2 linked regions of the Chlorogloeopsis sp. ULAP01 genome follow. The protein of the gene in region 2 interacts with the protein of the main gene of each other region in a pairwise test. Links are inferred from orthologs where the notes say so. Each region holds a gene or a part of one and is shown on either strand. Other genes may lie near its edges. The genes, in order: prmA and rplK.

What was found.
Region 1: the proteins of rplK (region 2) and prmA interact in binary tests that used the Escherichia coli proteins (3 or more experiments, as listed by UniProt). The link is inferred for Chlorogloeopsis sp. ULAP01 from one-to-one orthologs.

The regions. Positions count from the first base shown.
Region 1 is NZ_JAUDRH010000008.1:115,516-131,156, forward strand. What follows is about bases 8,004-10,860. They hold prmA (50S ribosomal protein L11 methyltransferase), read left to right. Parts: upstream 8,004-8,907; coding sequence 8,908-9,813; downstream 9,814-10,860. Other genes in these bases: serA (phosphoglycerate dehydrogenase), read left to right, coding at 8,004-8,838; QUB80_RS17375 (hypothetical protein), read right to left, coding at 10,219-10,410. In the rest of the region: QUB80_RS17320 (TolC family protein), read left to right, coding at 1-829; QUB80_RS17325 (hypothetical protein), read left to right, coding at 1,099-1,479; QUB80_RS17330 (hypothetical protein), read left to right, coding at 1,564-2,058; QUB80_RS17335 (photosystem II electron transport protein, Sll1252 family), read left to right, coding at 2,121-2,900; QUB80_RS17340 (SDR family NAD(P)-dependent oxidoreductase), read right to left, coding at 3,074-3,850; QUB80_RS17345 (hypothetical protein), read left to right, coding at 4,019-5,335; QUB80_RS17355 (Fic family protein), read right to left, coding at 5,476-6,630; more of serA, read left to right, coding at 7,258-8,003; ppsA (phosphoenolpyruvate synthase), read left to right, coding at 11,437-13,911; QUB80_RS17385 (ABC transporter ATP-binding protein/permease), read left to right, coding at 13,979-15,641. UniProt on the Escherichia coli protein: Methylates ribosomal protein L11.
Region 2 is NZ_JAUDRH010000006.1:288,447-304,230, reverse strand. The notes cover bases 1,297-4,296. They hold rplK (50S ribosomal protein L11), read right to left. Parts: upstream 3,010-4,296; coding sequence 2,584-3,009; downstream 1,297-2,583. Other genes in these bases: secE (preprotein translocase subunit SecE), read right to left, coding at 3,651-3,878; nusG (transcription termination/antitermination protein NusG), read right to left, coding at 3,016-3,654; rplA (50S ribosomal protein L1), read right to left, coding at 1,739-2,455; rplJ (50S ribosomal protein L10), read right to left, coding at 1,297-1,390. In the rest of the region: QUB80_RS14135 (serine/threonine protein kinase), read left to right, coding at 1-208; rplL (50S ribosomal protein L7/L12), read right to left, coding at 270-665; more of rplJ, read right to left, coding at 845-1,296; rplS (50S ribosomal protein L19), read right to left, coding at 4,311-4,673; QUB80_RS14090 (glycosyltransferase family 2 protein), read left to right, coding at 4,819-5,790; QUB80_RS14085 (glycosyltransferase), read left to right, coding at 6,266-7,327; QUB80_RS14080 (serine/threonine-protein kinase), read right to left, coding at 7,410-9,413; QUB80_RS14075 (response regulator), read right to left, coding at 10,395-10,796; QUB80_RS14070 (hypothetical protein), read left to right, coding at 11,047-11,187; QUB80_RS14065 (efflux RND transporter permease subunit), read right to left, coding at 11,184-14,441; QUB80_RS14060 (efflux RND transporter periplasmic adaptor subunit), read right to left, coding at 14,476-15,784. UniProt on the Escherichia coli protein: Forms part of the ribosomal stalk which helps the ribosome interact with GTP-bound translation factors.

The sequences.
Region 1 (15,641 bases), on a different replicon or contig from region 2:
AATTCAGCAAGCTGCTGTCACAAATGCCGAAGCGAGCTTACGGGATGCCCAGGCATTAGAACGAGCTGGAGTGGGTACGCGGTTTGATGTACTGCGAGCGCAAGTCAATTTGGCAAATTCCCAACAGAACTTGACAAGAGCGCTTTCCCAGCAACGAATTACTAGCAGCCAATTGTCAACTCGCTTGAGTATCCCAGGATCGATTAATATTAGTGCAGCAGATCCAGTTAACTTAGCAGGTCTTTGGAATCCAACATTGGAAGAAAGTATTGTACTCGCCTTTCAAAATCGTCCGGAACTGCAACAGTTTTTGGCACAACGTAATATTAGCGAACAAAGACGACGTTTAGCTCTTTCAGAGTTAGGCCCACAAGTGAGTGTAATTGCTAGCTATAACCTGCTAGATCAGTTCGATGATAGTATCAGCGTCACCGATGGCTACTCGATTGGACTCCGGGCAAACCTAAATTTATTTGATGGGGGAGCAGCCAGAGCCAGAGCAGCTCAAGAAAGAGCCAATATCCGGATTGCTGAAACTCAATTTGCTCAACAGCGCGATCAGACTCGCTTTGACGTCGAACAAGCCTACTCGAATTTGCAAGCTAACCTAGAGAATGTCCAAACTGCCAATGCTGCACTAGATCAAGCTAGAGAAGCCCTCCGTTTAGCCCGTTTGCGCTTTCAAGCAGGCGTGGGAACCCAAACCGATGTGATTGCAGCTGAAACTGATTTAACTACTGCTGAAGGCAATCGTGTAGTCGCAATTTTGGATTACAACCGCGCTTTGGCTAATTTACAAAGAGCTGTCACTACCAGAGCATTACGTTAGGTTAGATAATAGTCATTAGTCACTAGTCATTAGTTATTTGTCAAATAACTTTGGGCTATGGACTAATAACTATATAGGGGAACGTATTTTTATTTACTAAATAGTTAAAAAAGATACAAAATTGCTGGCGATCGCAAAATTGTATTGCCATAACAGCCTGCTCAATTCTCTAGAGTAAATTTCTACAGTTTCGAGCAGGTTAATTTATATTGGTCAAAATTTGGAATAACATAGCTGAGAGGTCAATACCTGGCTAGAAAAAACATCCCATGACTACAGTGACAGTGCAAGAAATCGCCCTCTTTCGCTCACAATTGGCAGATGATCCCAGAGCAATGGAAGCATTGGACATGATAGAAGATTGTGAGGGCGATTTGGAAGACGCAGCAATGACGTTAGCTATTCGGGTAGGGCAACAACCAGAAAGAGCAAATTCAGAGTGGTTAGATGCCTTAGCAAGAAAGTGGCGGGCTGTGATTTGCGAACAAGAATTTCGTGAAGACTTGCTTAACGGTTCAGTCAAAGGGATTATGCAGCGTTTAAATACAATGCCGACGTTTCCGAAAATTTTAGCCGCACCAGTTTTAATGTATATTCTCAAGCAGGGGATAAACAATTTTTGTGAGCCATTGGATGTATTGTTGGAGTAAATGGTTTAGAACTCCCAGCACTGATACCCTGGTAATTAAGGCAAAACTGATTTCAAACAAACAAAGTTATATCCAGTTATACCAATGAATTACCTGATTGCCGTATTATCAGACCGTATCCAAGCAGAAGCTGCTTACTTAGCCTTAGAAAAAGAAGGCATAAAAGGCACAATTTTAGGTAAAGGCTACAAATCAGCCGATGAATTTGGCTTAATCGATCCTAAAGAACCAGCTAAAAAGCAAGCCAGGTTAATGGCATTCTGGCTCATACCCTTTGGATTTTTTGCCGGAACGACTTTCAGCATTATTACCGGGTTAAACACCTTTGCTTGGGCAGGTGACATTGGCAATCACATCATTGGAGGATTGTTAGGAGCTGGTAGTGGTGCTTTGGGTAGCCTGTTTGTAGGTGGTGGAATTGGCTTAATCGTCGGTAGTGGTGATGCTTTACCGTACCGCAACCGCTTGAATGAAGGTAAATACTTAATAGCGGTTCAAGGCTCCGAAACTCTGATTCGCCAAGCAAACCGCATTTTACGTCAATATGAGCCAGAAAATATTCAAGGTTATCAACAATAGTTAATGGCTAATGACTAATAGCTGATAGCAATTAACGATTAACAATTAACAAATCATTAGTAATGCTACCAAGGGAAGAAATTTTAAAAGGTGTTGAAAATCGAGATGCTTTAGCTCGTGTCATCGATCAAGCCGAACAAGCCATTAAAACTTGGGAAGTGATTTTGACAGATTTTCTGTCTCCGCCAGAGTTGGCTGAAATTCAGCAGGTATTTGGTCGATTAACAGAAGTACAATTGCTAGCGTGGGGAGGATATCCGCAAGCAGAACGTCAAAGAATAGCGATCGCTCGTTCTGAGCTTCCTCTCGATATATCTCAAGTCACGATCGCCGCACTAGATATCGCTGGTAATTTTCTATTTGATACTGCCACTCACCGCGACTTTTTGGGTGCAATGCTGGGAACCGGTATTGTTCGCGAAAAGACAGGAGATATTATTGTTTTGGGCGAACGCGGAGCACAAGCAATAGTTGTACCGGAATTAGTAGACTTTTTAGAGATGAACCTCAAACAGGTGCGATCGGTTCCTGTGAAAACTCAGCGTATCGATTTAAGCGAGTTAAAGGTGCGCGAACCGAAGAAAAAAGAATTAACCACCGTGGAGGCATCTTTGCGTTTAGATGCGATCGCCTCGGCTGGATTTAGTATGTCTCGCAGTAAAATGGTGGAATTAATAGATGCAGGTGATGTACGAGTGAATTGGAAAGACATCACTCAAGCTAGTTCTCAAGTCAAAACAGGTGACTTAATAGCAATCCGTGGCAAAGGGCGTTTAGAAGTTGGTGATATTGCTATTACCAAGAAAGATAGATATCGCGTCCAACTCATACGTTATATGTAGGAGATAGTAGAGGCGGGTTTAGAAGATAAATTATCTTTTTTAACCGAAAGATAATCAATAAAACCCGCCCTTACAGTAATTGGTAATTAGTAAACAGTAATTTAGTGAGTCAGTATACTAACCACCAATGATTATCTGATAACTAATGACTATTGACTATTAACTATTAACTCTTACACCTTAAATTGTTTTTCCAAAATATTCACTAAAGTTGTGCGTGGAACAAAACCAGCTAATTTAGTGATTAAATGAGTCGTCAAACCACCAATTACCACAGTAGAATCACCTCTTTCCAAAGCTTTTAGCGTTTCCTGCACAACCTCCTTGGCTGTAGATATTTTATTTGTTCTTCCTGCTAGTTCTGGAGGAAATTTAGCTTCAGTAAAAAAGTTTGTTTCAACTGGCCCCGGACAAGAGACTAAAATGCGGATACCATAGTGGCGATTTTCTGCCCACAATGCTTCGCTAAAATTGCGAACAAAAGCTTTGCTGGCGGAGTAAACAGAAAGGTATGGGATCGGTTGAAATGCAGCTAAAGAAGATACATTAATGATGCTGCCTGAGCGGCGCTGTCGCATCAGAGGTAGAAATTTATGGGTTAAATGGACTAATGCCAAAACATTTAATTGTACCATCTTAATTTGCCTTTCTTCGTCTGTTTCGGCAAAGTCTCCATAATCAGCAAAACCAGCATTGTTAATTAATAAGTCAATCGTCAATCCCTGTTGTTGAGTGAAATCAAACACCGCACTAGTAGCGCCTGTTTCTGTCAAATCTGTGACTATAATGTCAACTTGAATTTGATAATTTTCTTGTAGTTCTTTTGCCAGTTGGTTTAACTTTTCTTGAGAACGAGCAACGAGCACAAGATTTGTATTGCGTGCGGCTAGTTCCTCTGCAAATGCTTTTCCAATGCCATCAGAGGCTCCTGTAATTAAAGCAGTCGGCATTCTCGGTACTAAAATAATTTGTTAATCACTTTACAGATACTAACAATATTTAGTTGGAAGTTTGAACCGCCTATAGTCATATACCCAACAAGGCAAAGCAGCACCAGGTTATTTATATATTTTTCGTTATCGACGGGAATACTAAAATCATAAATTCCTGAGTTTTTTATGTCCCGTCTCAAAAAGCGAGCTTTTGAAATATTGAGTGCTGAAGTTGAAAAATGTGGCAGTGATGGCGAGATTGGCAAAACCGAGTGCCTAATCGTTATGAAACGCTTAGAAAAACTGCGGCGAGAAAAAGGTCATCCTGCTAATGTAGATGAGTTACGCGATACAGTTGTAGATGTATTTCCCCAATTCAGCGAAAAGGCAATTAAGCAAGCTGCAAAAGCCAATCACCCATCTGCCATTTTCAGCAAAATAAAATGGGCGACTATTTTAGTCACAACTGTGACTGGAGTAGTGTGGGTGGTAAATTTACCCTATCCTATGATTCGCTGGCCTATTACCAAAACAGCGCCAATTCTGCTACTACCTAGTTTTATTAGTATGGATCGTAACTATCGTGGAGCGGTAAATTACGTTGAACAAGCAGATCAGCTCATCAATAAAGCTACAAGCCAAGCTGATATTGAGCGTGGTGCAAACAAAGTTAAAGCAGCACAAAAGCATCTGGATCATCTACCAGTTTGGTTTCTGGGGTACTATCCTCAAGCTTACTGTCGCTTCTTTAGCTGCACTTGGAAGTTTACCTTGGATGAGTTTGAAGACGCTCGTCGCCAGGTAGCGCGGATGGATGCAAAAGTTTTTCAAGAAAAAAATGCTTTTACACTATTAACCAAAGCAGAAAACGTTCTGGGGGTTGCAAAGCAGCAATACGAACAAGCCAAGAATGCACAAGAACAACAGAAGGCGCTCGCATCTATGCAAGCGGCGCTGGATTCTCTAAAGCAAATACCAGAAGAAACACTAGCAGGAAAAACGGCACAAACAAAGCTAAAAGCCTACGAGCGCGATTTTGGTAAAGTCACTCACAAGATTACAGGGAATAGCCAGACAGGTTCATTAATTGAGGCTGCAAAAGTATTTGCCTTGCAAGCTGCACAAGTTTCACAAAATTCACCCCATCCAGCCGAAAAATGGCAACAAGTAGAAAAATTGTGGGTTGAAGCAATTGAACGGCTGCAAAAAATTCAAGTAGAAGAACCAAATTATTTGGAAGCACAAAAGCTACTAGCTGCATATCAGAGCAACTTAGGTATTGTGCAATTTCGCAAGCAAGCAGAAACCGAGTCAACCCAAGCCCTCAACAAAGCTAACGAGCAAATCCAAAGACTGGTTGCTTACCCTCCTACAGATCGCAATCAATTCAAAGGTGAGTTAATGGGAGTTATCAATGAACTGAAAACTGTTAAACCAGGGACAATTGCTTACCCAGAAGCACAACAACTGCTCATATCAGCACAACAAAGGTTACAACAGTAGCTTTTTGTGGAAGAAGTTGCTTTTTTAAAGAAATATATGTTATGCTTACAAATCTGAAAACGGACGTATAGCTCAGTTGGTTAGAGCGCTACGTTGACATCGTAGAGGTCACTGGTTCGAATCCAGTTACGTCCATTTCCTTATGAAGATGTGGTAATCTTAAGTGGCTGAAAGAGAGCTAGATATGGTTCATAACGGTATAGACGATTGCGCTGCCAACCAGTGATTTCTCTAAGAAATCCAAGCTCTACAAACTGCTCTACTGTTTTGCTGGCTGTAACGTAAGCGCACTGAAGATGTTCTTCTACTAGCCTGACAGTCACTATGGGTTGCTGAAACAGAAAGTCTAATAAACGCAAACCGTAATTACTGCTAGAAATTTTCTGACCGATGATTTCCCGATGAGTCTCGCGTAGGTTAAGAATTGAGCGGGCGGTTGCCGTCGCAGACTGACTAACCTCAAAAACGCCTCGCAAGAAAAATTTTAACCACCCTTCCCAATCTCCATCTGTACGGATAGCCATAAGTCGGTCATAGTATTCTATTCTATGGGCTTTTAGATAGTGACTGAGGTATAAAAGGGGCCGCTGTAAAATTCCTCGCTCACATAGTAAAAAGGTGATTAACAAGCGTCCCATACGCCCATTACCATCTAAAAACGGGTGGATAGTCTCAAACTGCGCGTGAGCTAGCCCACATAGGATAAGTACAGGGAAAGATTTAGTATCATGCAAAAATTTCTCCAGGTTGTCTAAAGCTTGGTTCATCTCTGTAATTGGCGGTGGAATGAAAGAAGCAGTAGCTAAGTTACAACCTGTTGCACCAATCCAGTTTTGACTTGTACGAAACTCACCAGGAGTCCGATCGCCTCCCCTTACTCCGTCAACTAAATGGGCGTGGATCTCTCGAATTAGGCGCAGACAAAGCGGAAATTCCTTTAGGCGTTCCAACCCATAATTCATGGCTCGGATATAATTGACTACCTCTTCTACATCTTTGGGAATTTCCTGATTTTTGACATCGATTTCAAACTGAAGCACGTCTTCTAAGGTGCTTTGAGTTCCTTCAATCTGCGAACTCAGTACCGCTTCTTGACGGACATACATTGCTACAAACAAGTCAGGATTGGGGAGAATCGAGGTAGAACCATCAAGTCTGCCTAAGGCGCGATCGGCATCGGATAGCAGACGGATCAGTTCTAGATCATCCAACTTTATAGGCGGATCTGGAGGTAAGGGAGCCGGGAGAAATGCACTGTAGCCTTCAACTTGTTTTACATATCGACCACTTCGCATAATATAAACAGATGAGTAAGAGTCTTATTTTAGTGCCGTGAAATAAGTCAGCAAGTTTTAAATCTTATTTTATTTATAGCCTATTTTATAAAATAAGATTTGGCTTTGACTATCATTACTCCTTGTCACGCATTTTTACGACGGTTAATTTGATGTAAGTGTTGAATCGCCCATTCGTGCATTGCATATAAGATTGGTTTGAGACTTTCTCCTAAAGGTGTCAGCGAATATTCGACTTTTGGGGGAATTTGCGGATAAATTTCGCGATGAATAATACCATCTTCTTCTAATTCCCGGAGTTGCTGCGTCAGCATTTTTTGTGTAATTCCTGGTAGCGATCGCGTAGGAACTCAACAAGTATGATCCAATCGCTTTTGAAATTTTTAATAAAATAATGAGTATTTGCGCCCTTGATGGTTTATATTTACCGAGGGAGTGGTACTAAGTCTATGCACCTTCAGTGATGGAGGTCTTTGTAACTAAGACTCTCACACAATCACCAAGGGGTATAGCTGGTTGGTGTTGGATTATTGGCAAATTCATACCACTTGCTTAATTGGTGCAGATAAACATTAAACTTATAAATTCTACCAACCGCATTACCTCTAGCTTAAAACTCAAAGTATCATGTCTAAGGTTCTCGTCTCCGATCCGATTGACCAAGCTGGGATTGATATTTTATCCCAAGTTGCCACTGTTGATATCAAAACAAATCTCAAACCAGAAGAACTAGTACAAATCATTGGTGATTACGATGCACTAATGATTCGTTCTGGTACTCGCGTTACTAAAGAAATTATTGAAGCTGGCACGCAGCTAAAAATTATTGGGCGCGCCGGCGTGGGTGTAGATAATGTGGATGTTCCCGCCGCTACCCGTAAAGGGATTGTAGTTGTCAATTCTCCAGAGGGCAACACGATCGCCGCAGCTGAACACGCACTAGCAATGATGTTGTCTTTGTCTCGCTACATCCCTGATGCTAATGTATCTGTAAAACGCGGCGAGTGGGATCGCAAAAGCTTCATTGGAGCAGAAGTATACAAAAAAACTCTTGGCGTAATCGGCTTGGGTAAAATCGGCTCTCACGTTGCCAATGTTGCCAAAGCAATGGGCATGAAACTGCTTGCCTACGATCCCTTCATTTCTACAGAACGAGCAGAACAAATCGGCTGTCAACTGGTAGATCTGGATTTATTGGTACAGCAAGCAGACTACATCACGCTGCATATGCCTAAAACTCCAGAAACTACCCACCTCATCGATGCTAAAATGCTGGCAAAAATGAAACCCACTGCTCGGATTATCAATTGCGCTCGTGGTGGCATCATTGATGAAGAAGCTTTAGCTGTGGCTCTCAAACAAGGACAAATTGCCGGTGCTGCTCTGGATGTGTTTGAATCAGAACCATTAGGAGAATCTTCCTTAAGAGCTTTGGGTAAAGAAATTATCCTCACTCCCCATTTAGGTGCATCGACGACAGAAGCACAAGTGAATGTAGCTATTGATGTTGCCGAACAAATTCGGGATGTATTGTTAGGATTACCAGCGCGATCGGCAGTCAACATTCCTGGACTTGGCCCTGATATATTGGAAGAACTCAAACCCTATATGCAGTTGGCAGAAACTCTCGGTAAGCTGGTGGGACAGCTAGCTGGAGGTAGGGTAGAATTACTCAATGTTAGACTACAAGGTGAACTAGCAACCAATAAGAGTCAGCCTTTGGTTGTTGCATCCCTAAAAGGGCTTCTTTACCAAGCACTGCGGGAACGAGTAAATTATGTAAATGCTACCCTTGAAGCGAAAGAACGAGGAATTCGCGTCATTGAAACACGCGATGCTGCAATTAAAGATTACGCAGGTTCTTTGCATCTAGAAGCTACAGGTTCTTTGGGTACTCACTCTGTGACTGGTGCTTTGTTGGGTGATGGAGAAATCCGCCTGACTAACATTGATGGTTTCCCTGTTAACGTTCCTCCCAGCCAGCATATGCTGTTTACCCTCCACCGAGATATGCCGGGAATTATTGGTAAACTTGGTTCCCTCTTGGGCAGCTTTAATGTCAATATTGCCAGTATGCAGGTAGGTAGGAAAATTGTTCGCGGTGATGCAGTGATGGTTCTCAGTCTTGATGATCCTTTACCTGATGGGATTTTGGCTGAGATTATCAAAGTACCCGGTATTCGGGATGCTTATACAGTAACTTTGTAGGCATTAGCTGTTGGCAATTAGCAATTGGCTAATGGTTAACAGCTAATAGCTAATTGCTAATTGCTCCTTATGGCTAATACTTGGTGGGAACTACAGATTTTTTGTGAGCCAGACTTAGAAGATTCTATTTTTTGGCGGCTAGGGGTTTTTGGTTGTCGTGGTACAGCCAGCGAACAAAAAGGAAATTACAGTCTGGTTAAGGCTTACTTGCCGATATTTCAAGCACAGCTTTTGGATTTAGCAGCACTATCATTGTGGCTGCGTCAAGACGCCGTTTGCATGGGAATTTCTGCACCCACCATGCATTGGCAGTTGATTGATGAACAAGATTGGGCAAGTAGTTGGAAACAATACTGGCAACCGCAGGAAATTGGCGATCGCTTTTTGATTAATCCTGCATGGCAGCCACCTCCAGCAAACAGTGATCGCTTGCTAATCCTGCTCGATCCTGGTATGGCTTTTGGTACGGGTACTCACGCTACAACTCAATTATGTTTGGAATCTTTAGAAATGCGGTTGGGTAATGCTCTGACTCAGGTACAGGGAGGAGATGGAGTAATTGCCGATATTGGTTGTGGTTCGGGAATTCTCTCTATCGGTGCGTTGAAATTGGGAGCAAAAAAAGTTTACGCGGTAGATAACGATCCCTTAGCAGTGCAATCTACGGAAGAAAATCGCGCCCTCAATAATATCGAGCCTGAAAGCTTAGTGGTGGCGCAAGGAAGTGTAGATGTTTTGACAAAACTGGTTGCAGAGCCAGTTGATGGTATTGTTTGCAATATTTTGGCTGATGTAATTATTGAACTAGTACCACAGATGAGTGCGATCGCCAAAGCTACAACTTGGGCTATTTTTAGCGGTATTTTAGTTGAACAGTCGCAAGCTGTTGCCGACACTTTAGAAAAACATGGTTGGATAGTAGCGACTTTGTGGAAACGTAAAGAATGGTGTTGTTTGAATGCACGGCGCTCTTAAGAAAACCTTTGTAGAGACGGAATATATCGCGTCTCTACATCTGGATTTATATCGCGATTGAGCAACGCTGTTTCAAAAAATGCATCTAAGTAGAAGGCAAATGGCAGTAGATACGTTTGCCGTCAGGCGTTGCGTTAGCTAGTGGCTACTTACCCGACGGAAAGCCGGGCAAAGCCCGTCTACAGAAGTCACTTCGCGCCTACCGAAGGTAGGCAGAAGGTAAAAGGCTGTTCCCATCTGCTTTCTGTGAAGTTGCCATTTTACATTTAATCATGTCTGCCTACTTATAAAATCAAGAGAATACAGCAGAACTCAGAAGTAAAACAGCTTCTATACTTGGCTACCAGACATATGTTGTGTACTTTACCAAACAGCAGAACCGCTATATTTGTAAGCCACAAATGCTTACACTCTAGTCACATCTTCCTGATTTAACTGCTGCTCCACCTTACTAATAGCAGCATTCAGCCCAGCAAGTTTTGTCTCTAAATCATCTCGCATTGTTTTAAGGAATCTCAACTTCCGCTCTAGCTGAGTCTTACGAGAAACAGACTCTCCACCATAGCAAGAGTTATACCAAACATTAAAGGGAAACATAGTTATCCTGTTTAAATCAAACCCTACTTAAATTTTGACTAAAATTATTGTGAGATGAGGGAGAAGAATATAGAGGGAAAACCGAATAATACCAAATTTTGGATTTTGGATTAAAACGTTTATTTTCTTTACGGCTGTAAAAATCTATTGTACCTTGTAGTATTCGTTCAGCCCACTGTAAAATTTCCGGAATACTAATTTTATTTTCTGTATCAGGCGCCCAGTAGTATTCATGAATATCTATTAAATCTTCTGCTTGAGAATTAGCCGAATTGATTCTGACAAAACTTTCTGTCCAAGGATAGCCTGTTGATAATTTTCGCTTTTTAATTAGATGTTCTAACTGAATCTGTAAATTTTGTGATTTTAAGAATTAGATTAAGTTCTGGGCAAAATAGTCCATAGTTTCAAATGGACTTTGTTCTCCAACGCCGTGAATGACAAGAAATGCTGTACGACCTTTAGGAAATTTAATATTAACATCTTGATTGTTCATATTAATTCACATTTACTTGCAAAATCTTAATTTTTCAAATCTGCCTTATTTATTCAGTTCAAAAAGCATCTATAGCAACCCGATTTGATTACTGAATCACTTGTAGAGACAGGTGACAGGGAAAAGGGGATAGACAATAAAGAATAACAGTGTACTGAGCTTTTTTCAAAAATTAAATAGGAATCCTATATTAAATAAATTCAGCATTAATAGAGATTATTTCGGAATTGTGAAAAGCAGATTTAGATTGGATGAAAAATAGGTTATTAAAATGAATACTGGTTTATAACTGCAATTAATAGAGCAATCATTAGATTAAACACCTTTTATAATCTTATTTAGCAATATTTACTGGATTACAGAGAATAAAGCTTCCTCTCCGACTTTCGATATAGTGATCCCAAAAAAAATATGAAGTAAATTACGAAATATAGTGGTTCGTCAATAAAAAGACTGGCAATTTTAAAGTCACGAACTACACTGCCTATTTTTGCTGAATAGGCAGAGACTTGATTAGGGAGAAAATACTTATGACTACAGTTATAAAAGAAACTTTTTTATCAACTTCTAAAGAACGATCGCTCATCCTCTGGTTCGACGAAGTTGGCATTGCTGATATACCTCTAGTTGGGGGCAAGAACGCATCTTTAGGCGAAATGATTCAGCAACTGATACCCAAAGGAATCAAAGTTCCGATTGGATTTGCAACTACTGCTTATGCCTATCGTTATTTCATTCAATCAGCAGGGTTAGAAGCAAAGCTCCGCAAACTCTTTGTTGACTTAGATGTAGATAATGTCAGGAATTTACGAGAACGGGGAAAAAAAGCGCGATCACTCATTTTGCAAACACCATTTCCACCGCAATTGCAGGATGCGATCGCTAAAGCCTACCAAAGCCTCTGCGAACTATACAATCCAGATACAGATGTGGCTGTTCGCTCCAGTGCCACCGCAGAAGACTTACCTGATGCTAGTTTTGCTGGGCAACAAGAAACCTATCTTAACGTTACTGGTGTGAAAGGAGTTTTAGCAGCTTGTCATCAATGCTTTGCTTCCCTATTTACTGATCGCGCTATTTCCTATCGCCACATCAAAGGATTCGACCACTTTAACATTGCTCTCGCTGTTGGTGTGCAAAAAATGGTGCGTTCCGACTTAGCATCTTCTGGAGTCATGTTTTCCATAGAAACGGAAACAGGCTTCAAAGATGCTGCGCTAATTACAGCAGCCTATGGCTTGGGTGAAAATGTGGTTCAAGGAACTGTTAATCCTGATGAATATTATGTATTTAAACCAACTTTAAAAGCAGGATTTCGCCCCATTATTGATAAAAAATTGGGTAGTAAAGAATTAAAAATGGTCTATGATAACAGCTCTAAATCTACTAAAAATATAGCAGTTTCAAGCGAGGAAAAAAGTAAGTTTGTTCTCTATGATGATGAGATTTTACAACTAGCACGGTGGGCGTGTTTGATTGAAAACTATTATTCTCAAATCAACGGCACTTACACACCGATGGATATCGAATGGGCAAAAGATGGCATCACTAAAGAATTGTTTGTCGTACAAGCACGTCCGGAAACGGTACAATCTCAGAGAAAACAGAATGTCTTGCAAAGTTATCGTCTTTTAGTAGAAGACGCGGAGAGGAAAAATGTCCCCACACCGCTTGTGACGGGAAGAGCCGTAGGTTCAGCCATCAGTCAAGGTAAAGTACGAGTAATTCTGGAAGCCGACAAAATTGAGAAATTTCAGCCAGGAGAAGTATTGGTAACCGAAAGAACAGATCCTGACTGGGAACCAATTATGAAAAAAGCTAGTGCGATTATTACTAATTCTGGTGGACGCACTTGTCACGCCGCCATTATCGCACGGGAATTAGGTGTACCTGCAATTGTCGGATGTGGTAATGCTACAGAAATCTTGAAAACTGGTCAAGAGGTGACTGTTTCTTGTGCTGAAGGAGAAGAAGGGCGGGTGTATACAGGATTGTTACCTTTTGAAGTACAAGAAGTTCTTTTAGAGGATTTGCCTCGTACCCGCACGCAAATTTTGATGAATGTGGGCAATCCCCAGGAAGCCTTTAATTTATCTGCCATTCCCAATGATGGGGTAGGTTTAGCGCGAACAGAATTTATTATTGCCAACCACATCCAAACTCATCCAATGGCATTGATTCATTACGAGCAGCTAGAAGATGAATCTGTGAAGGAAAAAATAGCGGCAATTACTGCACTTTACGATGATAAACCCCAGTATTTCGTTGATAAATTGGCACAAGGCATAGGTAGAATTGCTGCGGCATTTTATCCCAAGCCAGTAATTGTCAGGATGTCAGATTTTAAGAGTAACGAATATGCCAATTTACTAGGAGGGAAACAGTTTGAACCTGATGAAGAAAATCCCATGCTGGGTTGGCGAGGAGCAGCACGTTACTATGATGAAGGTTATAGTCAAGCTTTTGCCTTAGAGTGTAAAGCCATCAAACGAGTCAGGGATGAGATGGGTTTGACAAATGTGATTCCCATGATTCCCTTTTGTCGTACACCCGATGAAGGACGTCTGGTGTTAGCAGAAATGGCAAAAAATGGGTTAAAGCAAGGTGAAAATGACTTGCAAGTCTATGTAATGTGCGAGTTACCCAATAATGTCATAATGGCTGAAGAGTTTGCTGAGGTTTTTGATGGTTTTTCCATTGGTTCTAATGACCTCACTCAGTTGACATTGGGATTAGATAGAGATTCGGCATTGGTAGCGCGGTTATTTGACGAGCGCAGTCAGGGAGTAAAGCGAATGGTGAAAATGGCGATCGCATCTGCAAAAAAACATCATCGCAAAATCGGTATTTGCGGGCAAGCACCTAGCGATTATCCAGAATTTGCCCAGTTTTTGGTAGAACAGGGAATTGATTCCATCAGTCTCAATCCTGATTCGCTACTCAAAACTATGCTAGAAGTAGCAAAAGTGGAACAGCAAACTCATCCAGACAAAGCAGATTCCTGAGTCTGGCGGGTGGCAAGTGTCCATGTATATTCCTAAATAAAGTGAGATTTAACCAAGTCTTTCAGCAATGAGTGCAACTACAATTAAGCCGAAACGATTTGATTATCAACTGTGGCGGAGATTTGTGACGCTTGCCAAGCCTTACTGGTTTTCTGAACAAAAGTGGAGAGCTAGAGGGCTATTAGCGCTGTTGATTTTGTTGGCATTATTAGTTAACGTCATCAATGTCAGTATCAGCTTTATTTTCAGAAACATTGATACTTCGCTAGCAACTTTTCCTCAAACAGGAAATACAACAACCTTTTGGCGATTTATCGCTATTTATGCGGGACTTTTAGTAATTGGGACTCCGATTGTTGTCATGTTCAGCTATATCCAAGATAAGCTGGGATTGTACTGGCGGGATTGGCTGACAAACCGTTTTCTGGATAAATATTTCCAAAACCGTGCCTATTACAAAATTAATTTTAATGAGAATATTGATAATCCAGATCAACGTATTTCTGAAGACATTAGGTCATTTACCCGCACCAGCTTAACTTTCTTACTACTGATTCTGACATCAATTGTGACTCTAGTTTCTTTTACTGGAGTCTTATTATCTATTTCTGTTTACCTATCAATTGCATTGATTGTATATGCAATTGTTGGGACAATAGTCACAGCTTGGATCGGTCAACGTTTAATTGGCATTAACTTCAATCAACTTAGAAAAGAGGCAGACTTTCGTTACGGTTTAGTTCATGTTCGAGATAATGCTGAATCCATCGCTTTTTACCAAGGTGAATTTCAAGAATCTCTGCAACTTAGACAGCGCTTTTTGTTAGCAATCCGCAACTTTGATTTATTAATCAATTGGCAGCGAAATTTGGGTTTCTTTACTCAAAGTTATAACTATTTTGTTTCTGCACTACCTTATATTGTAATTGCACCCATCTACTTTGCAGGTCAAACTGATTTTGGCACATTTACCCAAGCAGCAATTGCCTTCCAGCAAATTTTCAATGCTTTGTCTGTGATCGTAAGTCAGTTTGAAAACCTCACCGCTTTTGCCGCCGGGATTGAACGTATGGGTGGTTTGGCTGATGCTCTAGAAATACAATCAAAGCCGCAGCCTGGAATGACAACTATCGACACAACAGAAGACTCCCAGCTTGCCTTACGACATCTAACGTTACTGACTCCCAACTATGAACGTACTTTGGTGAGGGAACTGTCACTCAGCTTGCAGCCAGGGGAAGGTTTGGTTATTGTTGGCAACAGTGGTAGTGGTAAAAGTTCCTTATTGAGGGCGATCGCAGGATTATGGAATGCGGGTACAGGACAAATTATTCGTCCACCTTTAGCACAGATGATGTTCTTGCCGCAACGTCCTTATATGGTGTTGGGTTCTTTGCGAAGTCAGTTACTTTACCCCAAAACTAGCGGCGAAATTAGTGAAAGCAAGATGCATGAGGTACTAGAGCAGGTAAACTTAATCGACTTGCCAGAAAGAGTGGGAGGCTTTGACATAGAGTTAGACTGGTCGGGTGTATTATCTTTGGGAGAACAACAACGCCTTGCCTTCGCGAGACTGCTGTTGAACATACCCAACTACGCCATCTTAGATGAAGCAACTAGCGCCCTCGATCTTGCCAACGAACAAAAGCTGTATCAGCAACTGCGGACACAGCAAGCTACCTTGATCAGCGTCGGACACCGCCCTAGCTTGCTACAATACCACGAGTACG
Region 2 (15,784 bases):
TTTGGAGGGAATGTTAGGGCGTCAAGTCACAGAAGAAATTAGGCAAGGATTGCTACAAGTGCGACAACGGCGATTGGATAATTTTCGTTTTGCGATCGGCTCCCTAAAAGGCCAAATTGTACGTCAAGAGTGCGGCTTGATTTACATCAGCGTATGGGATTCAGACTTACATGATTTTGTCAACCCTGCCGATGCAAGAAAGTGTTGATTTAAAAAAGGAGCCTCAGTTAGGCTCCTGTCAAATCTTCCAAAACAGAGACAAATATTGACTATTTCACACTCACCTTAGCGCCAGCTTCTTCAATGCGCTTCTTAGCATCTTCGGCAGCTTCCTTAGCAATAGCTTCCTTAACAGGCTTAGGTGCCGATTCTACCAAATCTTTTGCTTCTTTGAGACCCAAACCGGTTATTTCCCGTACAACCTTGAGTACAGCAATCTTCTTATCGGCTGGAACAGATTCAAGAATTACATCAAACTCGGTTTTCTCTTCTACTGCTTCAGCAGGTGCAGCAGCAGCACCAGGAGCAGCCATCATCATCATGCCACCAGCAGGTGCAGCAGCACTAACACCAAAGGCTTCTTCAATTTGCTTTACTAACTCAGCTGCTTCTAGCAAACTTAGGGTTTTCAATTTTTCCAAAATTTCATCAGTTGCTGCGGACATTGATATAACTCCTGTAATGTGAATTTGTTGATTGTTTGTAGTTGTTAATTGCTAATTGTTAATTGTTGATTGCAATTAGCCCTTCGGGTTCAGCAGGTGCTACGACGCGCTTAACCCGACGCCAGGTACTACAACGCGCTTAACCCGCGCAACGCTGCTTCACCATTAGCTATTAGCTATTAACCACTAACTTCTTCGCCGCCTTTGTCTTTGTCGGCATATGCTTGTAAAGCACGAGCCAGCGAACTGGGAACCTCGTTGACTCCAACGGCAATCTTTGTTGCCAAAGCATTGATTGCTCCAGCAATTTGCGCCATAAGTTGCTCTTTGGAAGGTAAATCACCCAGCGCTTTGACATCTGGTTCTTTGAGCAGACGCCCTTCCATAACGCCGCCACGAAGTTCTGTCTTCTTGGTAGCTTTCTGGAAATCTTGGTAAGCCTTAATTGCAGCAGAGAAATCCTCTTTTACTAACAAAAAGGCGGAAGAACCCTTGAGCAATTCCGACATCGGTTGCCATTTTTCATCTTCTTCGATGGCAATACCCATCAGAGTATTCTTTGTTACCTTACAAACAGTGCCAGTTGGTCGCAAGCGCCTGCGCAAATCGGTAATTTCAGCAACCGTTAGCCCCTGGTAGTCGATTACCAGTGCTAATTGTGACTCACCCAAAGTTTCTTTGAGTTCACTCACGATCGCTTTTTTGTTTTCTATGGTTCTACCCATTCTTGTTTCACCTCCTTGGAAGGAATTTGTTAATTGCTAATTGTTCATTGCGATTTACTATTAGCCATTAACAATTAGCAATTAGCCAGTAGCGAAAACAATAAACCCCAGCTGCTAAAGCCGGGGTTTAACTTGAGGGGCGAATTTTATACGCCTGATTCCTAGTGCCAGAATGCCTACACCTTCAATAGGTAAAACCTCAAGCAATTGGAATACAAACCTCGGCAGGATATTAAGCCAATGGCACCTGCTGTCTCCGGCTTTGGTTATTTAGTTGTGTCCGTTGCCATTTGTCATTAGTCATTTGTTTTTTGCCAATGACTAATGACCATTGACTAATGACTAAATTTACGCTGCTTCAGTTAATTTCAAATCGCGCAGGGCGTTGATATCAACTTTGATTGATGGCCCCATTGTGGCAGACACATATACTGTGCGCCAATAACGGCCTTTGGCTCCTGAAGGACGGTTGCGGTCGATAGTTTCTTGCAACGCCTTTAAGTTTACCAGTAAATCTTCTGGCGAGAAGGATGCCTTACCAAACATAACATGCACAATACCTGTGCGATCGGCACGAAATTCTAGTTTACCAGCTTTGAACTCAGCGATCGCACTTGCGATGTCAAATGTTACTGTTCCACCCTTTGGCGATGGCATCAAGCCACGAGGGCCAAGTAATTTACCAAGCTTTGCTACTTGCGGCATCACATCCGGTGTGGCAATCAGCTTGTCAAAATCCATCCTGCCCTTTTGAATTTCGTCAATCAGTTCTTCTGAACCGACAACATCAGCACCTGCGTTAGTTGCTTCTGTTACCTTTTCCCCTCTTGCAATCACTGCCACCCGTACTTCTTGTCCTGTACCTTTGGGCAGTACTACTGTTGTTCGCAGTTGTTGGTCTGTATACTTTGGATCAATTCCTAGCCGAATGTGTGCTTCAGCTGCTTCGGGAAACTTTGCTGTTGCTGTCTCTTTTAAAAGATTTAAAGCATCGATAGGAGCATACTCCCTATCTTCAACTTTTTCTAATAGCGCCTGCAAACGACACGATACTTTCTTTGCCATTTCTCTCTCCTGGGGTATTTAACGAGGTAAATTCTCTCCCCCGAAAATTTTTGGATTTTGGATTTTAGATTTTGTCATTTGTCCTTTGCCATTGTCTTTCCTAATGACTAATGACCAATGACCATTAACTAATCTGTCACGGTTACGCCCATATTCTTGGCAGTGCCTGCAATAATTTTCATTGCCGCATCAATATCATTGGCATTGAGATCGGGCAATTTAGTTTGAGCAATTTGCCGTAGTTGTTCCTGTGTAATTGACCCAACTTTTCTTTTGTTAGGTTCACTAGAACCTTTGTCGATTTTTGCCGCTTTAGTAATCAACACCGATGCCGGAGGTGTTTTGAGTACAAATGTGAAACTCCGATCTTCATAAACCGAAATTTCTACAGGTATCACCGTCCCAGCTTGATCTGCTGTTTTGGCGTTGTACTCCTTACAAAACATCATGATGTTAACGCCGTGCTGACCCAAGGCAGGGCCGACTGGCGGTGCTGGGTTGGCTTTCCCAGCGTTAAGGGCCAGTTTAATGACCGCTACTACTTTTTTCGCCATTTCTAATTAACTCTGTTTCTGAACCTGATTAAATTCCAATTCTACAGGTGTATCTCGTCCAAAAATCGAAAGTAAAGCTTTGAGCTTGCTTCGTTCTGGACTAACTTCTATCACCTCGCCTTCAAAGTCCTTAAATGGGCCAGAAAGCACGACTATCTTATCACCAGTCGCCATGTCAATTTTGACAATTGGCTCTTGTTCGCTAGTCTGTTTGAAGATTCGTTCTACTTCTGCATGACCTAGCGGCACTGGTTTGACGTGACCGCGGCCTTTACCACCGCCACGCTTTTGCTCTGCTCCCACAAAATTAATTACATGGGAGGTATTCCGTACTACCTGCCAGGAGTCATCATCCATCACCATTCTGACTAGTACATAGCCAGGGAAGACTTTCTCTTCTGTATGTTGACGACTACCATCTTTACGGATTTTTACTGCTGGTGTGTGCGGAATTTCTACCTGAAGAATTTTATCAGCTACATCAAACGACTGGATGCGCTGTTCTAAGTTAGTCTTCACACGTTTTTCACAACCAGAGGCTACTTGTACGGCATACCAGCGAGCTTCATGCTCTGCTGCCATACGTTCTTGTGTTTCCTCTGACTGCACAAGAAAATTGTGTTCTTCGTCTGTTGCAGAAGTCATCCGAATACCTGTTGTGCTGCCCAAGTAAAAAATTTATCAACCAAAAAAAGCACAGATGCCGATAGGGATACCATCAGCAAGACAGCTGCTGATTCGCTCACTAACTGTCTGCGACTGGGCCAAACAACTTTTTCAAATTCTTCTTTCAGTCCTTGAAAGAAGTTGCCTAAGCTAAACCCATTGCTAGTAGTTTCTTGGATTTCTGCTTCGTTTTTCTTGGCCACGGTACTTTTACTCCCCCCCATAGCTGATACAGCCATTAAATGCTAATTTTCATTTAATTTCTATAGGCGATCGCAACTTTATTTCTGAACTTTAAATAATTGCTTGAAAAAAAGCTGCAAATAAAACAATTATACCCGAAATCAAAAGTGCTGGTTGCTTGTCTTTTCAACCACTATTGCACTCGATTCGGGTTTTTCGTTTACAGCGCGCCCTGGAGGACTTGAACCCCCGACATCAGGTTTTGGAGACCTGCGTTCTACCAACTGAACTAAGAGCGCACACGCTGTCTTTGATTCAGTTATTGCATCAGACTTTTTCTAGTTTAACCCAATTTGGCGTTTTTTGTTAACTTTATTTTTGACTTCGGGAGACAAATTAGCGGCTGATGCCGCTGTTTGTGTGAATCTTTGTCCCATACTCTACATTATCGATTACAAAGCACGGTCAAAGCGCTGCTTAATCCGAGTAGCCTTGCCAACACGATTGCGTAGATAGTAAAGTTTAGCACGCCGAACTTTACCACGACGTACTACTTTGATGCTGTCTATGCGAGGAGAATGAACCAAAAATACCCGCTCAACACCAATGCCTTGAAATACACGGCGAACTGTAATGGTTTCATTAATTCCGCCATTACGCATGGCAATTACAACTCCTTCGTAGGGCTGTACACGGTATTTGTCTCCTTCTTTAATTTTGACACCCACTTTAACTGTGTCGCCCACATATATATTGGGCAGATTTGATTTTAGCTGTTCCGCTTCAATAGAGCGGATTATTTCTTGAGCGTTCATAGTCTACAGAAAAACTCACAATCATCCATAATAAATCTTCAACCCTATATCAGTCTAGTGGATTAAACTGATGACGTTTTCACCTGTTGTGTCATCAAATTAAGAAAATGTGATGTCACAAAAGTGTGCCATAGGTAGAAAACGTATGAAATTTAGCATAGTGATTACAACTTACAACCGTTTGGATTTGCTGAAAAGAGCGATAGACTCTGCTTTGAGGCAAACTATTCCCTGTGAAGTGGTTGTGGCTGATGACTGTTCCTCAGATGGCACCCAAGAGTACTTAAGTTATTGTAGAGAAAAATTTTTAGAGAGTGGAAACTTTCGCTTTGTGTACCATCGTAATCAGGTTAACTCTGGGCATGCAGCAACTGTGAATGCGGGTGTTCTTAAGTCCAGTGGTGATTGGATTAAGTTTTTGGATGATGACGACTACTTAGCTCCCAATTGTCTGGAGGAAATGGCACGAGCGATCGCACTTCGTCCCCAAGCTGTGATCGCATCTTGTATGGCTGCTCAAATTAATGAACATGAAGTTGAACTTAGCCGTACACCACAATTAGGTGCCGGGTTAGCTTTTTACACTCCACAAGCAGATATTCATTACGGTATGCTGCTCGAACTTCTTCCATTTGGTACACCTGTACAGGTAGCTTGTCGTCGTGATGTCTTCTTAAAAACAGGCGGTTGGGATTCTCAACTTGATACCAATTGTGATGATATTGATTCTTGGATTAATATTGCTAAGTTTGGTGATGCAATTTTTATTAATCAATGCCTTACTTACCGAACTATATGGCAAGGTGCTTGCAATCATAAGTTCTCTTTGTCTCGGCGCCTAAAGACTAATTCTGTGATGAAGGAGAAGATTTACTCTTTGGTTAGCGAAAAGCACTATGCTCACATTCCTGCTCTTAAAGATATTCAAAATTATTTGAAATTGCATTGGTTGCTCGTAGCTTTAAAACAGAAAAATCTTCAGAGCTTTAACAGTATAATTTTTTCTGCTATTCCTGCAATCTTTTCTTGGCAAGCCTGGAGTCTTTTGTTTCATGCTCTATTGAACCGCCGAAATTTCAGCAGCACTCAAATTCAAAAATATGTATTAATTAAATGATTCAACGGGAAAATGCACAATTTAAAACACATTCATCAAAATTACCATGCAAAGCAATTTAGGGATTAAGTATAGAATTTTTTTGCTTTCATATTATAGCTCTCCGACTTCTTTAAGAAGTCAGAGAGCTAATTTTCTAGTTTTGTTTTCTATTTTTTCTGGGAATGCTACACTCTGATTTACATATTTTTATTTTTTATATTCTAAAAATAGCAGCTACATATTTACTTGATATTAGCTCTAGTTTGATTAAATTTATATAAAGCTAAACTCTTATCATCAATTAATATTAAGGTATTCATATATAAAGCTATAGCAGTCCTATCTAATTTATAAAAAGATGCTGGAACTAACTAACCACATAGACGCGAAGCGCCTTTCCGCATGGTAGTACACAAACTACACAAAGAAGGAAGAGTTTTATCAATGATTTAGGATTGCTATATATTAATTTCTTAGATTCATCTCAAATATTATGCGAATAATACATATATTGAATCACATTCAAGAAATTGGTAACGGCATTGTAAATGTAACTGTAGACCTTGCTTGTTTGCAGGCAAAAAGCGGTTTTGAGGTAGCAGTTATTTCAGGAGGGGGAGAATACGAAGCCTTACTAACAAGTTTTGGTGTTAAGCACTACCAACTCGATCAAAGTAGGAAGCCAATTAATATTATTAAAGCGGCTGTAGGATATCGGTCAATTATACAAGAGTTTCAACCGAATATAGTCCATGCCCACATGATGACAGGAGTTGTGCTAGCAGGTTTACTCAGAAATAAAGGTGGATACGGTTTAGTTGCCACGGTACATAACGAATTTCAACGAGCCAGCATACTAATGGGACTTGCCGATAGAGTAGTTGCTGTGAGTACAGCAGTTGCCGAGTCTATGGCACGGCGTGGTATTCATCAAGAAAAGTTGCGGGTGATATGCAACGGTACTCTCGGTAGTCCCCGCAGTCGTCCGTTACAAGAGTATCAACCTTTACCATTACAACGTCCCGCGATCGCCACTGTGGCAGGGATGTATCAGCGTAAGGGTATAACTGAGTTAATTGCAGCTTTTGGACAAATTGCCTCAGATTTTCCTGAAGCCCATTTGTATCTTATTGGAAATGGTCCTGATCGCCACTTATTTGAAACACAGGCAAGTCAAACTGCCTTCACCTCCCGCATTCATTTTGAAGGCTTTCAAGCTGAACCTCAACGCTATTTGCTAGCTTGTGACATATTCGTGTTAGCATCTCACCGTGAACCCTTCGGTCTTGTACTTTCAGAAGCACGTGAAGCTAGTTGTGCTATTATTGCCACTCAAGTCGATGGCATACCGGAAGCTTTAGACAATGGAAAAGCTGGCATTTTAATACCAGCAAAAGATAGTAAAGCTTTGGCTGCCGCCTTAGTAAATTTATTGAGTAATTCAGAAGCTCTAAATGAGTGGAAAATAAAGGCGCATCAAAACTTAGAGTGGTTAGATGTTACTCGCGTTCATCAGGAAAATCTAGCGGTGTATTTAGAGTTAGTGAAAAAATGACTGTTAATGGTTAATAGCTAATAATTAACAACTAACCACTACTTGTACAAACGCTTCGGTTCATCCCGTCTTTACTAACTACTTAAAGATTTAAAGGAGCCGAAGCATTAAGCTTGTAACTACCAATAACTTGGTTAATAGCTGGTAAAAGCTTTTCGTATTGCTCGCTAGGTACAACATAGGAGTCAATCGAAACTTTATTGCCTTGATGTTTAATAAAGCTATTAACTGTTAGCCTTCCTGAAAAACCTTGAGTTTGAGTTGTATACCTCCAAGTAATTCTGACACTATTGTCGGATTGGCGTACAGGTTGATTCATCGTCAAGTTTGTTTGGGAAGCAGCAAAATTGTTGATGAAATTTTTTAACATAGTAGTCAACTGCTCCTGATCTAGCTCGCGTTCTACAATGAAAACGTTAACCTGAACTAGAGCATTTTTAGTGTTGTCCAGCCAATATATAATTACTTCATTTGCATTACTATTATCTTTGAGAGTCCATCCTTGAGGAATATCAATTGAGAATAGACCTGTCTTGTAGGTGTACGTATCAAGGTTGCTAATTTCAACTTCCTCAAATATGCCTGTTTCAGTTGTTGAGTTTGAAGAACTAGGAGGATCTGATTGGCTAGGAGTAGGGTTAGGACTAGAGTTCGATTGGTTCAAGCTTGAGTTGTTAGTATTAGAAGAATTGTCTTCTTCTGGAAGATTGGCACCAATAAAAGCTAAAAGTATAAATAAAGCTGCAAAGCTTGAGTAAACAATAATTGCTGCTTTTGCCCAAGCTCTTTGATGGGCTTTAAAATCTTGTACGCTTCGCCACTGTCTACTTCTCCAAGCCCACACATTTCCTTTTGCACCTAGAATAAAAGGCATTGGTAAGCCGAGATAGGGTATCCAGGAAATTAAACCAATCCAGACTTGGTTAGTTAGACACCACAAAGGCGATATGAGAAATGCTCCCCAATTCCAACCTTGAATTTCGAGCGGTACAGAAACAGAGGTATTAAATGTACCGCCTCCACCTACCCACATCGAGTCAGAATTTATTGGTGTACCCGGCGAGACGTACTGAGGAGGATTACTGCTTGCTGACGAATTCGACCTAGAATTTGTAGGTGTACTAGGTGAAATATATTGAGGTGGGTTACCACCAGAATTTACAACTGTAGGCGGTGGAGAATAGTATTTACCAGAGTTGTATTGGAAAGAAGGTACTGTAGGAGCAACATAATCAGCAGCAGGAGACTGCAAAGCGTCAATCATTTCTCTGGCTGTGGCATAGCGAGCCTCTGGCGAAGGGGCTATACTAACACCTGGGTTATAAGCGATCGCCCGATCCAAAATCATTCGCAAACTCGGACTAACATTTATTGCATATTGATGCCAGATAATGTTTGCTGTTCTGGGATCTGTCTCTAACTCATGCGGCATTTTCCCAGTCAACAGATAAATCATCGTCAAGGCTAAACTGTATAAATCGCTACTATAAACAGGTCTGCCAGCTGCTTGCTCTGGAGGCATAAATCCTGGTGTACCAATTACAATCGAACTGGTAGGATTGCCCTGAGAATTCAATACTGTACCCATTGATTCTCGCACTGCACCAAAATCAATCAGTACTGGTATGTTATCCGAACTCCTCAAAATTATATTATCTGGTTTAATGTCCCGGTGGATAATATGTCTGCTGTGTACGAAGTTGAGAACATATAACAAACTTTTAAGAATTTCTCGCACGGCACTCTCATTCATTACCCCTTCGGTTTGTACTTTCTCAGTGAGAGTTTTGCCTTCAATGTATTCTTGAACTAAATAAAAATTATCTTGTTCTGAAAAATAAGCATACAAATTGGGAATGCGATTGTTACTATTGCCCAAATCCTCCAATATAGCTGCTTCTCGTCTAAACCTGTCTTGAACCATTTGGTATATTTGCGGATTATTAGTAACAGGTTTTAGCTGTTTAATGACGCAACAACGACCAGAAGGCAAATGTGTGTCTTCTGCTAAAAAAGTTTTACCAAAACCACCTTCTCCTAAAACTTTAACAATCTTGTAACGATTGTTAATAGTTGATTGCAACATTGAATCTCAAGCCTCTATATTACTTTCCTAAAAAAAGTTGTACCGGAAATTAAATGACTACAATAAACTGAATTAAAAGCACAAAAATTACCAAACTTTGTATTGTTTCAGTTGGCATTGAGAACAATTATGATTTTTCACTATCTTCATAGTTAGATAGAAATAGACAAAGATGTTTATAATTCAATTTCTAACTAATTATAAGCAAAGCTTATTATTATTCTAGCTGCACAAAATCAGTGTGAAAGCTGTTTAACATAATGATGAAAGTCTCTTAATGTTTAAAAATTTACTATATTTTCTCAATCTTGTATGTAAAGAATTGATATTTTATATGTATAGTTAATTACTATTTATGAAGTCAAGAGCAACTTAAGTAACTAATGCTTTTGTTGCAGGATAGCTAGGAATTACATACAGGCGATCGCATTGTCCTTGGTAGCCCATAAGCAATACAGCTATTAACCTACTTGGATAGTATAGCCAGCACTTAAATCAACCGCTCAAAGCTTCACCAATTTGGAATGGGATGTGCTGCAAAAGTTAATTACATCTCTAGTACGTAAATATGTATGCATGCGTTAGAAAATTCTAAATTTTTGGCGATCGCTATCTAAGAGTCACATCATCACTCTAGCCTCAAAAGCAGAGGCTAATATCTAATAACATTAGAAACTTATCTTTATTTCTCAAATAGTTTATTTCTCAAATAGAGCCTATAGGAAATCATGAATTAAGTTGGGAGTACTTGCTACAGTAATCTATCTTTTTTAAAATCCCAGTAATTCACTAATTGAATCTTAAAAATAATATATGCTAGCTAGCGGTTTTTATTATTTAAAATATAACGTTTTTGAATTATTCATGGTACTAACTCTAGAACGATTAACAAATGTCAAATCTTTGGTAAATATATTACCAAAGATTGATATAGAGTAATTAAAGTTTATTTTTTATCTTTTGCCTAAAACTAGAATGGATCTAATTTTTGGACATCAAAATTGCCTGAACCTGATTTAATAATTCATCAGGATCAATAGGCTTGCGGATAATTCCAGCCAACCTGACTTCACACTCTTCATTAATCAGAGCTTCTTCATAAGCCGTAATCAACACAATAGGAAGAGATTCTAAAGTCGGGTTTTGCTGAATGCGACGAGCAACTTCGTATCCGTCTATATCTGGCATCATCAAATCTAGCAGCAAAAGAGCGGGTTGACTAGCTTCAACTTTAGCCAGTGCTGCTGTTCCGCTATTTACAATTTCAACATCATAACCCTCCAATTTGAGAACCGTTTCAAGAAAAAAGCAATTTTCAGGAACATCATCACAGATAAGAATGTAATGATGATCACTGTTTTGTTTCGCCCCTATACCACACATATTGCAATCAAAAAAAGTGAATTCCTATTTTGAAATCACCCTTACACCTTTAACTAAACAGGAGTTTATAATTCCTCCTACTCAGGATATAGTTCTTGTAATATACCCGTGAATTAAAGTTTTTCCGAAAAAATCGCTTTTTTCTGCCGTGGTATAAATGTTGTTTCAATATTGGCAAATAGGTTAAGAAAGAAAAAATAGCGGGTAATATTTGTAAAATGCCACCACTGTAATTATTATCAGGCTAAAGTTGAATCAATTCCTAGAATTAATTCAGACTACTCAAGTGATGGGGATACGGGTGGTAGTTGGGGTGGTGATAGTGGCGGCGTTGGTGGTGGAGACTGTGGAGGTGGTAGTGATGGGGGCAGTTGGTAGCTTCTGGGTTTAGATTTTCCTGAACAAACGCAATTGCATTAATATAGGCTTCACCCATTTCCAACTCAAAGCATCATGCAGCAGAACATAAAAACAGGGAATAATAAACAACGTTAACAGTGTTGCCAAAGACAACCCCGCAAATACGACAATACCTAAAGGTTGAAGAAATTCTGAACCTTCCCCAATTCCCAATGCTAAAGGAAACATACCCAAAACAGTAGTGATTGTAGTCATCAAGATTGGGCGTAAACGTTGGGGAGCAGCTTGTAAAATTGCTGCTTTACGGCTAATTTCTTCCCGTTCCCGAATTTGGTTTGCCAATTCAACCATGATGATAGCATTGTTAACAACGATACCAACAAGTAACACAGCACCAACAATTACCGTTGCGCCAATGGCTGTTTGGGTAATATAAAGGCCAAAAACACCCCCAGCTAATGCTAGTGGGATAGTAAACATAATTACTAAGGGGTCAATCAGTGAATTATATTGCACTGCCATGACTACGAAAACTAAAAAGCTAGCCAATCCCCCTAACAACTGTAGAGAATTTTGCAATTGCCGATTAGATTCTGCGGTGGAACTGGGCAAGACACTCACACCTTGAGGAAATTGGAAACTGTTTAATACATTATCTACCTGTGCTTGGGCATCGCTAAGACTTGCTCCTTCCGTCAAATTCCCAGCAATAATGTACACCTGACGCTGGTTAATGCGTTGAATTTCTCCAGGAGCTTGGGCATCTACAATACTTGCCACATCGCTCAGGCGCACTTGGCGATTATTTTCCACAAATAAAGGCAATCTTTGTAGTTGCGAAGGTGTTTGCACAGATTCTTCATCTAATTGCACCCGCACATCTACAAGACGATTGCCCCGTTGCAACTGTGTGGGTACGCTACCTTGAATTGCAGTTGCGATTGTGTCACCAATTTCTCTAGTAGTCAATCCCAAAGCTGCAACCCGCTCCCAGTCGGGAAGAATCTGAATTTCTGGTTGACGCGCATCTGCATCGGGACGAAATCTAGCTAAGGTGACTTTTTCTTCCAAATTTGCCAGTAATTGCTCTCCGGCTTTTTGTAAGGTGTCTGCGTCATTTCCTTGCAGGATAATATCAACTTCAGCACCACGAACGGGAGAATTAGTGAGAATTAAACCTCGTACTTGTCCGGGAGATAAACGTAAGCGAATACCGGCTAAATTTAGTTTGTTAAACTCTTGAGTAACTCGTTCCACATAGGCTTCTACGTCTGAACCAGGTTTGAGGGTGATGGTACTGGAACTCCGCAAGGGGTTTTCAGTAGTATTGCTACCAAATAAACCACCTCCAATTGTTGAAAATACGTATTCTGTTTCTGGCTGACGGCTGAGGATATCATTAACCGCAGCCATGACTTTTTGATTATTTTCTAAAGGAGTACCGGGAGGAAATTGAGCGAATAAATTGGCTTGTCCGGTATTAATACGGGGTAAAATCTCTTGGGAAATTTGCGGTATCATCCACAAGCTGCCACCACCAAGTAGGATAATAGCGATCGCCACTGTTAACAATCGAAAACGCAATATTTTACTCAACAAAGCGCTATATCCTCTGGTTGCGGCATCAAAACGACTATTAAACTCCCGTAAAAACCAGAAATCACTCATACCACTGGAAAAGCGCCATGCCAGCATTCGAGAAGTGAGCATCGGCACTACGGTTACAGCAATCAGGATAGAAGCGGCAACAGAAAAACTAATAGTGAGAACTAACTCATTGAATAGTAGTGAAATAAAGCCACCAATCAACAAAAACGGCAATACAGCAACTAAATTCGTGCTAGTAGAAGCCAGCAATGCTGATTCTACTTCCTGGCTACTTTGTTCTGCCTGTTGAATCAGTCGCAGTGGGCTAAGGCGAGTTCTCGTATCTTTGCCGGGAGTCATGCCTGCACCCTCGGCAATATTCTCCAACATCACGATGGAGTTATCCACCACAATACCCACACCCAATGCCAAACCACCCAAGCTGAAAATATTTAGGGATAAGCCAAATAATCCCATCAAAATGATTGCAGCGAGGGTTGCCAAAGGAATAGCAAATACAATAATTAGAGTTTGCCGTACTGAACCGAGAAATAACAAAACAGCGATCGCGGCAAGTGCTGCTCCTACTAACCCGGAAGTAGTGACGTTAGCAATAGAATTGCGAATAAATCGTGACTCATCCAAAGTAGGTGTGAGAACTGCCTCTTGTGGAACAACACCAGATTGTCTCAATTCTTCCAGTCGCTTTTTCACTCCATCAACAACATCGATGGTGTTGGCATCTGGTTGTTTTTGAATGCTGATTTTGACTGCCGATTCTCCGTTGAGTAAGACGAACAGACGTTGGTTTTCGGTACCGTCAATAACCTCAGCAAAGTCACGCAGATACACACGTCTGGGAAGCGGGGAAGTAGTAGGGGTAGTGCCTTGTACTTGCCCTGAAGTAGAGGAAGTGGGGGAAGGGGAAGAAACTTCAAAAGAAAGATTACGGATTTCTTTAGCGTCTTTAAAACGCCCGACAGTGCGGGTGAGAGGTTCGGAATTTTGTCCAAAAATTCTACCGCCAGAAATATCTTGGTTACGGCTTGTCAGTTCATTGAGTACATCTGTTAAACCAACACCAAGAGCTTGCAAGCGATCTAAATCAATATTGACTCTGACTTCTTCTTGTACTCCTCCCGATACATCTACCCCTGCCACTCCTGACACCACACTTAGCTCGCGGGCTAATTCTTCTTCGGCAAATACCCGCAAATCAACACCTTCTAAAGAAGGCGAAGTCAACGCCATTTCGTAAACAGGTGATTGGGAGGGATCGAATTTAAATATGCGGGGTTCTTCGATAGTATCTGGCAAACCACTTCTAGCTCTGTTAAATGCCGCCGTCGCATCATTGAGAGCTTGATCAATATTGCCTCCTGGTAGAAAGAACAGATCCAAATTTACCTGCCCTTCACGAGTTTGGGAAAAAACCTGCACTACGCCCTCAGTTGCGGCAAAAGCTTCTTCTAATGGTTTGGTAATTTCATCAACTCCTACCTCAGGTGAAATTCCAGGAGCTTGTACCCGCACACCAATCCGGGGATAAGTAATTGATGGCAGCAAATCTACTGGTAGTTTAGTGATGAAAAAGAAACCCATTACAATCACTGCCAAGGTAAGCATGAGTGTGCCAATGTGCTGGCGGATAGCAAGGGCACTGATACTAAATCCCCCAATCTTTTTTGTTTGCTGCATTTTTCTAAATTTAAAATTCAGACAAAAACAATTTCTATTTCCCTGTCGAAGTTGAGTCTAATTTCTCAGAGAGAATTGAAAGACTTACAGCATTACCATCTTGTAACGGCTTGCCACTCCGCACTACATAAGCTTCACCTGGTTGTAAGCCAGATATAACTTCTACTTTGCCATCAGCACGTTTACCCAAAGTGACGGTTCTCGCTGTAACTTTTGTTGAATCTTCTGTTTTTGACACCACAAATACTTGTCCCTGAGTATTTTCGTCTGTCGATTTTAAATTTCGGTTTTCTTGTTCTTTCTGTACTCCCTGAATGGCTGTCAACGGTACTACTACTTGTTCTTCTCCTTTACTAACAAAACTTGCTCTGGCTAGCAGCCCACTGCCAATTCTGCCATCACTGTTGGGAATCACTATTTCCACTGGTACTAAGCGAGCGGTAGTATCGGCTGCTGGGGAGATGCGTGTTACCGTACCAATGTAACTTTCATTAGGAAAGGCATCTAAGCGCACTTGTACAGATTGCCCTACCTGAATATTTGCCAGTTCTAACTCAGAAAGTTGAACTGCAACTTTAACACGGCTAAAATCACCAATTTTTAATACTTCATTGCCTGGTTGTAAAAGGTTACCTGGTTCTGTAACCTTTTCTAATACTGCACCAGCAATTGGAGATGTCAGTCTTGTATAGGATCTGCGTTCTTGTGCTTGTGCCACTACAGCTTTTTGAGCAGTTAATCTACCTTTGGCAGCAGCTACTGCTTGCTGTTCTGTACGCACTTGCTCTTCGGCGGCACGTAATGCTTGCACAGCAGTTTGGGCAGTAGTACGTGCTTGTTCAGCCGCTTGTTGGGCGATCGCTCCTTCTTTAAAAAGTTTTTCTTGCCTTTGTGCATCTGCTTGAGCTTGAGTTACTACAAGTCTCGCCCGCTCTACTTCCGCACGAGCATTACTGACTTGAGTATTTGCTCTGGCTACTTCTGATTGCAGGGCGGCTAGTTCAGCTTCCGCTTGATTTAATGCTGTCCTTAATAGCACATCATCCACCTGCCCAACAATTTGTCCTTGTGTGAGTATATCCCCCACATCTACATTCAAAGCCACAAGCCTTCCTTCCACCTGCGATCGCAATGATACAGTCCGGTATGGTGTAGTAGTGCCTGTATACTCTAGTTGCTGTTGCAGTAAATCCTTGCGGGCGATTGCCACATCCACAGGCGTTGCACTAGCTGCTTGTGAGCCACGACGCTCTTGTTGAGCCTCGGCTGATTCTTTGGGAAACGAGCCACAACCTCCGATTAGCAACGCGATACCTAGCAAGCTAGCTAGCCAATAGATAGGT